One region of the Lysinibacillus sp. JK80 genome, then DNA from elsewhere that is predicted to be linked to it. Evidence: riboswitches for the same ligand, from Rfam matches in the RefSeq annotation. Region 1 holds a riboswitch; the other holds the start of a gene.

Region 1 (4,261 bases):
ATATTGCTGAAAATTATATTGTTGGAAAATCACATCAGCAGAGCGTTGAAATAGTGATTTCAACATTTTCAAATTAATTTGTTCCATTGATGAAATACTTCTCATCTCCTACTGAGCCAGCTCAAGATTAGTACATTTATGAAAACAATCACCTTCAATAAATACACTTAAGCATATTTTTCCCATGGTTGTTCAAAATATTCAAAGAAACGAATGTTGTGAAGACTATTCAAATTGTCCTGATCCAATCATTTTCTTTAGATTTGCCATCTCAATTGCAGACATTGCCGCATCATAGCCTTTATTACCAGATTTTGTTCCTGCACGTTCAATTGCCTGTTCAATATTTTCAGTAGTAACAATTCCAAAAATAACAGGTACATTCGTTGACAATGACACATTGGCAATGCCTTTTGCTGATTCATTACAAACATAGTCATAGTGTGTTGTAGAGCCACGAATAACAGTACCTAAACCAATAATAGCATCATATTTCTTTGTTTCTGCCAGTTGTTTTGCTATAAAAGGAACTTCAAAAGCCCCTGGCACCCATGCAACATCAATAGATGCAGAATCAACCCCATGACGAGTTAAACCATCCATTGCCCCATCCAATAATTTGCTAGTAATAAACTCATTAAAACGACCCACTACTACTGCAATTTTCAAATCCGTTCCAATTAATTGTGCTTCAAATGTTTGACCCATTGTTCCTTCTCCTTTTTACATAGAAATTTTAGTTTTATTAGTGGATAATTGTTTACGATAAGCAACCAATGCTTCTATCGAGATCATTTTTAAGCCATGATGTGCAGCGTAATTTGTTAGTTCTTCAAACCGAAGCATATGCCCATCATCACCCATAATTTCGCAAATAACACCTGCAGGTACGCTATGACAAAGCTTCGCTAGGTCAATAGTGGCCTCCGTGTGCCCTCTCCGTTCCAGCACGCCTTGCTCTTTCGCAATCAACGGAAAAATATGGCCTGGTCGACGAAAATCAGTTGGCTTAGCTTGCTTTTCTATCATTCTTTGTATCGTTAGCGCACGCTCAAAGGCGCTAATCCCTGTCGTTGTTTCTACATGATCGATACTTACCGTAAATGCGGTTTGATGGTTATCTGTATTGTGCTGAACCATTGGATATAAATCTAGCTTTTGTGCAAGCTGCTGCGAAATCGGCGTACAAATTAAACCTCTACCATTGGTTGCCATAAAGTTGATTGTTGCTGGTGTGATGAATTCAGCGAGTGCCAGAAGATCTCCTTCATTTTCTCGATCCTCATCATCAACCACCACAATCATATTGCCCTGCCTTAAATCCTCTATGGCTTCTTCAATTGAATGTAGCACGATGATCAACTCCTATTCTGTGATTTAAAAACCATGTTGTGCTAAATAATCTCTTGTAATAGCTGGTGTTGTTTGCCCCTTTTTTAATTGCCCTATAATGTATTTTCCAACTAAATCGGTTTCGATATTAACGATTGCTCCAACCCTCTTCATACCTAAAACGGTTTCTTTGTAAGTATGAGGAATAAGTGAAATTGTGACACTATTGGCTTCAACATGAAAAAGGGTTAAGCTTGTGCCATCAATTGTTATGGAACCCTTTGGAATACAAAAGTTGGTTAGCTCCTCTGACATTTCGATATCAATATATACAGCGTTTGCTACTGGACGTTTTCGCAAAATTTTGCCGACTCCATCAACATGACCAGCAACAAAATGGCCACCAAATCGCCCATTAGCAGGCATGGCACGCTCCAAATTAACAGAATCACCTATTGCCAGCTGCTGTAGATTTGTTGCTTTGACTGTTTCAGGCATAACATCCATCGTAAGCTGCTGTTGTGTGAAATTTGTCACCGTTAAACAAACTCCATTGACCGCTATACTGTCACCAAGCTTGACATCCTCCGTTATCTTGGCTGATTGAACCGTAATTTTCATACTGTCCCGATCACTTTGCAAGGCTTTTATGATACCAATATCCTCTACAAGTCCTGTAAACATTCCATCACCTACTCTACTTTATTAGCACTTCTATCCTTAACTTTTAAAGTTGATCTACCTATTTTTGTGCCTTATCCTTCTCCCTTCTCTCGTTAGCAATAAAAAATAAAAACCCCTTTACATCAAAGGGGTTTTGGGAGTATAAGACATCAACAAATAAGCCTATTTGAAAACAATTTTTTCATAGACTGTCATCTCACTCGTTCTTCTCCCATCCAGACTATCACTGTCGGTTTTGGATTTGCACCAAATCAGCTTGCGCTCACGGACTTTGAATTGCTTCATCACCGCCGATTGGGAATTTCACCCTACCCCGAAGAACATCTTCTATTCGATTGTAGCTAAATAAAAAAACTTCCCACAAGATGATTGGGAAGTTTTGTAATAAATGCATAGTCAAATAAACCTTCTAAATTAGAATCAATTTAAAAAGTTCGCATTTTTACCCTTCTCCCATCCAGACTGTAACTGTCGGTTTTGGATTTGCACCAAATCAGCTTGCGCTCACGGACTTTGAATTGCTTCATCACCGCCGATCGGGAATTTCACCCTACCCCGAAGAATATTTTTATTTAGCTAGTCTTACGATAACACTATTTTATTATATTATCCATCCTTCTTTTTAAATTTTTTTCGAAGCATAAATTTTAAACAGCTTTGACTCGACTTGAAAAATGTAAAAGATGTTATTAAAATGATGACATTTAACCTGTTTATGGAACTTCTTAATCAAAAAAACGTTCCTTTACAAGTGACTATTCAGTCTAGCAGTTTGGAGGTCATTTACTTGACATTTTTTAAAAATATACCTTTTAAACAAGCTATTTTCTATACCCTATTAGCACTCTGTTGTGGGGTTTCGATCGTTTTCGTACATCATAACGAACAATTTTATGATCGACCGATAGCGGAAATAACGCAAGTGGATGTAACAGCATCAGAACCGATGACAGATATGTATGAAAATGAGGATTTTTTGTTTACACAGGAGATTATGGCCATTATCAAAAATGGTCAGCATAAGGGGCAATCCATTCATTTGACGAATGACTATTCTTCGTCTGGTGCTTTTGATCAAGAATACCATGTAGGCAATGAAATCTTTGTCACGCTAGATGATCGCACAACACAATCTGTTTTAACAGGAACCATTCTCGATTTAAAACGAGATCAAACCATGGTAATGATTGCATGGATTTTTATTTTTGCCCTACTTATTGTAGGTAAAAGACAAGGCTTATTTTCTATCATTAGTTTGAGTGTCAATGCTGTGATTTTATCATTCGCATTAGATCTTTATGTGAAGCATGGGGGCGTAAGCCTGTTATTAGTCAGCGGCATTTGCGCCCTGCTATTTACGATTATTTCGCTACTACTTATTAGTGGATTGCATACAAAAACATATGTAGCCATCGTGTCCACACTTTTAGGCACTGTTATAGCGCTTATCATAAGCTCTATTGTAATGTGGTTGACAGGTGAAAATGGTCTTCGTTATGAAGAAATGCAATTTTTAACACGTCCCTATCGTACCGTCTTTATGGCAGGTTTATTTATTGGCTCACTTGGGGCAGTAATGGATGTTTCTATTACAATGGCTTCCTCAATTTTTGCTTTATACGAGCAAGATCCTACAATCTCTGTCAAGGCTCTGAAATCTTCGGGACATGAAATCGGTAAAGATATTATGGGTACCATTACAAGTATCTTATTCTTTGCCTACCTTTGCGGCTCCATACCTATGATTATTCTCTATTTAAAAAATTCTTCCACATTAGGGCTTACATTGTCCTTAAATCTTTCATTAGAATTAGCCCGTGCCTTAGCAGGGGGTATTGGTGTTGTCCTTACGATTCCTATCAGTCAGTATACCGCTATATTTTTCATTAATCGAAAGAGGGTTCAAGGATGAATGTTGTCGTCTTATTAGCAGTTATATTATTCGTGTTAATGGTACTTGTCGGCGGTAGACAGGGGATACGCTCATTTCTTTCTTTATTCCTAAACTTTGGTGTGCTCTTTGTCACCATTTTTTTAATGACAAACCCTAAAAATAGCCCCATCATCTTGACGTTTATTGCCTGTACGGTCATTAGCTGTATTAGTCTTTTCTATATCAATAAAACAAACAGTAAAACCATTACAGCCTTTATCTCGACGATGGTGACGATAGGTATGTTACTACTCTTTATTACCTTTGTAACGGAAAAGTCGATGATCCAAGGGTTTGGCGAAGAATCAACTG
Region 2 (4,261 bases), 240 kb from region 1:
GCTAAAAAGATTGAGATTTTTTGGGTTGGTGCGGAAGGCTTCTTGACTCCCGTGGATTAACAAGACAGGTGAGCCCCTACACGGAGGAAGCTGCTGGCACTCGCCCACAGGAAAGCAAGTAGCCTTGCAATAGAAATCCACTTCTACCTTTCTATTGACTGTTATGTTTTTAACACTAAGAGAAGGTATTTTTCCTATGGCGGAATATACCTTTTCTTTAATACTGCAGTAGCATATTAACAAACACAACTAGAATGATAATCGGTACAACAACTAGCATTAACATACGATATGTCGAATAATACCCTTGTCCCATTTGACTTCCCGTTAGCAATTCTCTCTTCACAAATTCTTTATCCACTACATAGGCAATAAAAATAGCAATGAATAAATTCCCTAGCGGAAGCATGATATTCGACACTAAAAAATCGGTTGCATCAAAGATACTTTTCTCAAAAATCATTATATCCGATAAAACACTCGAAGAAAGCGCTGCTGGAATGGCTGCAATAAACACGACTATACCAAGTAAAAGTGTCCACATTGGACGCGATTTCTGACTATGCTCCATAAATGCCGCGACGATAATCTCATATAAACTAAATGATGACGTTAATGTAGCAAATAAAAATAGCAATAAAAACATGGCTAAAAACACTTCACCAAATGGCATTTGACTAAATGCTGTTGGTAGCACCATAAATAGCAAACCTGGACCCGCTGCTGGCTCTAAATCAAAGGCGAACACAACAGGGAAAATCGCTAAACCTGCTAAAAATGAAACAAGCACGGTTAACAGCACTACAGAACCCGCTGAATTCGGAAGACTGACATCTTTTTTTAGATAAGAGCTATATGTAACTAGACAAGAAAAACCTACTGCTAACCCAAAGAACGATTGCCCTAAGGCTTCTAATAATGCCTTACCCGTAATATTCGAGAAATCAGGCCATAAGAAGAATTTTACCCCTTCCATTGCCCCATCTAATGTAACTGCACGCACAACAAGGACAATGAACATTATGAAAAGTAACGGCATCATCCATTTATTGGCCTTTTCAATCCCATTTTGTACACCTAATGAAATCACAAGTACGTTGGCTAATGTAAACAACACTAGACCAACTAGCGTAATCCAAGGCGTGCCTATAATTTTTCCAAATAATTCAGCAGGATCTACTGCTGGATCAATTACCGCGCCAGCTACACCTAGCCCGCTATAAATAAAGATCCAACCTCCAACAACGCTATAAAAAGTTAATAATAAAAAACAGCCTAGCACGCCCATTCGACCAATCCAGGCCCATCCTGGCTTAGTTGGAGCAATTTTTTTATACGCTGTTACAGCCTCGGATTGTGTACCACGTCCTAAAACATACTCGGACAATAACATCGGTAGTCCTATTAACAAGGTAAATAATACAAAGATAAGGAAAAATGCTCCTCCACCACTTTGTCCTGTTACATAGGGAAGTTTCCAAATTGCCCCTAGTCCGATCGCCGCACCAGCTGATGCTAAAATAAAACCTAATTTACTAGACCATTGTCCTTTTTTTCCACTCATCTCTTCAAACTCCTCAAACATTCTAAACTCTTCTCTATTTTACATGAAAATATAGCTTTCGACTAGGTTATAATTATAAAGTACTAGTTAGCTTTTTTACCCCATTACTTTTTTCTATATTTATCCGTTAGTTTAGCCTTTCTATTCTTCACACCTTTCCCTATCCATCATTCCTTCCAACAAAAAACCTCAGGTATGTTCACCCGAGGTTAGTAAAAATTATTTTGTTATATAGATAGAACGCTGGCGGTCGATCCACTTGCGCATAGTTGTAAATAAAAACGCCATAATAGCCGTTAATAAAATACCTTTCACAATGTTAAATGGTAAAATCCCAGCGATAATCATTTTATAAAGTGAGTCACCTACAACAGGTTCCATTCCTAAGAAGTATGTGTACATCGGTAAAAATACTGCGTAGTTTAAAATACTCATCCCTACTGCCATTACGACTGTTCCTGTCGCTAAACCTCCAACAAGACCAGCAATTGTTTTAAAGCGATTAAAAATAAGGCTTACAGGCAAAATAAATAAAATGCCTGTTGCAAAGTTGGCAATATGACCTACTGGCACGCCTGTTGGCGTTCCAGAGAAAATCCAATCCAATACATTTTTAAATAATTCTACTAAAATACCAGCTACAGGCCCCATTGTGATGGCTGCTATTAATGCAGGCATATCACTAAAGTCGACTTCCAAGAATGCTGGGAATGGTGGAATTGGGAAATTAAAAAGCATTAATAAAAACGAAATACTGCTCAGCATGCCAATCGTAATAAACGATTGAAGTTTAACATTTTTCTTCATAGAAAACTCTCTCCTCTTTGCTGATTCAATCTCGCAAGAAGAAAGGTGACGATCTTTCAATTGTTAGCACGAAAAAACCCTTATGCATAAAGAGCACAAGGGAGAAAGGCATGACGAATAAGCGTCAATTTAAACTATTTTTGAGCACTGTTTAAAAAGCCATACAAAAAAAGCGCTCGGTCATAGTTTATTTCATAACAATGAATGACGATCGTACCTCCATCTTCTCCCATCCAGACTTTAACTGTCGGCCTCGGAATTACACCAAGTCAGCCATGCAAATAAATTTGCACAGGTCGCGGGCTGAAGAGCGAAGCATAAACCATTCGAGTTAATGGAAACATTAACGGTTCACCACTCTATTACCGCCGGTCGGGATTTTCACCCTGCCCCGAAGATGAATCATATTATTTTATACTACAACCTTACTATAATTAATTATTAAGAAAAAGTAAATAGTTCTGCTTAAAAAATTCCGATTAGATTTGTAAGTATTGTAAAAATGGAGCATTCCATGTTACAGGAATGCTCCATTTTTGATTTTGACTAAGGCATATATTGTTTATTTGGCCCCACAGGCTTGGGCAAATACGTTTTTAAATCGAATCCTTCCCAGCTTTCTTGGACCACATTATCCAAGCGTAATTGTTGGTCAAAGCTAGCAGCAGTTAACATCATAGCTTCAATCAATTGGGTAGCGCGAATTGACTCCATCGATGCTAAATCTAAGGGAATATCGAATGTTACGACTACACCTTCTGCTTCCTCTTTCACGGTATATGTTACATTTTCAGGAACCACTGTTACATAAACATCATCATTTTTGTTTTTCATTAGTGTAAGTGCTTCTGTAACATTAGCAAATGTTTGACGGAAATCTGGTGACAGGTATTCTGCCCCACTACCATCTTGGTATAAATAATAATTAAAATGCTTGGCGTTTGTTAATGACATGGCTTGACTTGGCTCACCCTCCTGAGAAAACTCATAAGGTGTGCCATCTTCATTTTGAATCTCAACTTCCGTATATTCAGAATCCGAGAAGGTATCCTCTAAAGTCCCTTTGTACTCATTAACGGTAGCTGATGCAACATCATAGTCATTGTCCTTTGGTAATACGTGGACAAGCTTGTCTTCCTTCTCCTTCAGTTCACCTTTAAAAGGATGATAATCCGTAAACCCTTTGGCTTCTTCATCTATTTGAGGAGCATATTTTTCATACATCTGTAGGGTAGAAGGCTTTTCTGTTCCAAAATCAGTTGCTACACGCTCATTTGGTATCACATATGTCATTGGAACACTTTCTGCATCGCGTCCTGCCAAACCAATACGGAAAACGACAGCATCTTTCACATCTTCCTCATAGACAGACGACCGTAAAGATAGCATACGCTCATGCTCCGATACAATACTGGATTGAAGTGCCTCATCCTGGGTAGCTGCCTCTTTAGCAGAACGATCTTCCTGTAACGTAGAGTAATTAGCCGTTTCTGGCGTACTAGCTAGATCTTTTTGGCTAGCGTCATTATTCATGAACATGAAGCCAACGAGTACCGTTATCACGAAAACTGCTGCTACACTCGTAAAAATCGGCATTTTTCGGAACTTAAATCGTGATGGTCGTTCATCTTGTATTAAAGATTTACTTTCTTGTTGTGCTTCTTCATTCTCTATAGGTTGTTGTATCGCTTCTTGTAGGTGACTATTATCCTGCAAGCGAGCATCTGCCATTAACCGATTTAATATTTCTTCTTTTGAACGGCGGTCAGAAAGCTTAGGGGCATTGTTCAAGACATGTTCAAGCTGTTCATCATCAAATGGCTTATGCGTCATTGCCGTTTCGCCTCCTGTTCTCTAATCGGCTGTAGCTGTTGCCTTAAAAATTTAATG

Evidence for each region. A riboswitch is a leader RNA that binds a small molecule or an ion and turns the genes downstream of it on or off. The one in region 1 is predicted to bind FMN.
Region 2: linked by a shared signal. The riboswitch ahead of HXV90_RS09465 (ECF transporter S component) and the one ahead of ribE (riboflavin synthase) in region 1 are both predicted to bind FMN.

What each region holds. Positions count from the first base shown of each region.
Region 1 is NZ_CP058997.1:1,547,595-1,551,855, forward strand. Features, by position in the region: gene HXV90_RS08230 (spore germination protein) at 1-87, opposite strand, end outside; gene ribH (6,7-dimethyl-8-ribityllumazine synthase) at 226-708, opposite strand; gene ribB (3,4-dihydroxy-2-butanone-4-phosphate synthase) at 724-1,353, opposite strand; gene ribE (riboflavin synthase) at 1,378-2,016, opposite strand; FMN riboswitch at 2,216-2,341, opposite strand; FMN riboswitch at 2,458-2,583, opposite strand; gene HXV90_RS08250 (YibE/F family protein) at 2,804-3,928, shown strand; gene HXV90_RS08255 (YibE/F family protein) at 3,925-4,261, shown strand, end outside.
Region 2 is NZ_CP058997.1:1,787,767-1,792,027, forward strand. Features, by position in the region: gene HXV90_RS09460 (sodium-dependent transporter) at 218-1,564, opposite strand; gene HXV90_RS09465 (ECF transporter S component) at 1,784-2,371, opposite strand; FMN riboswitch at 2,589-2,774, opposite strand; gene HXV90_RS09470 (RNA polymerase subunit sigma) at 2,918-4,204, opposite strand; gene sigX (RNA polymerase sigma factor SigX) at 4,201-4,261, opposite strand, start outside.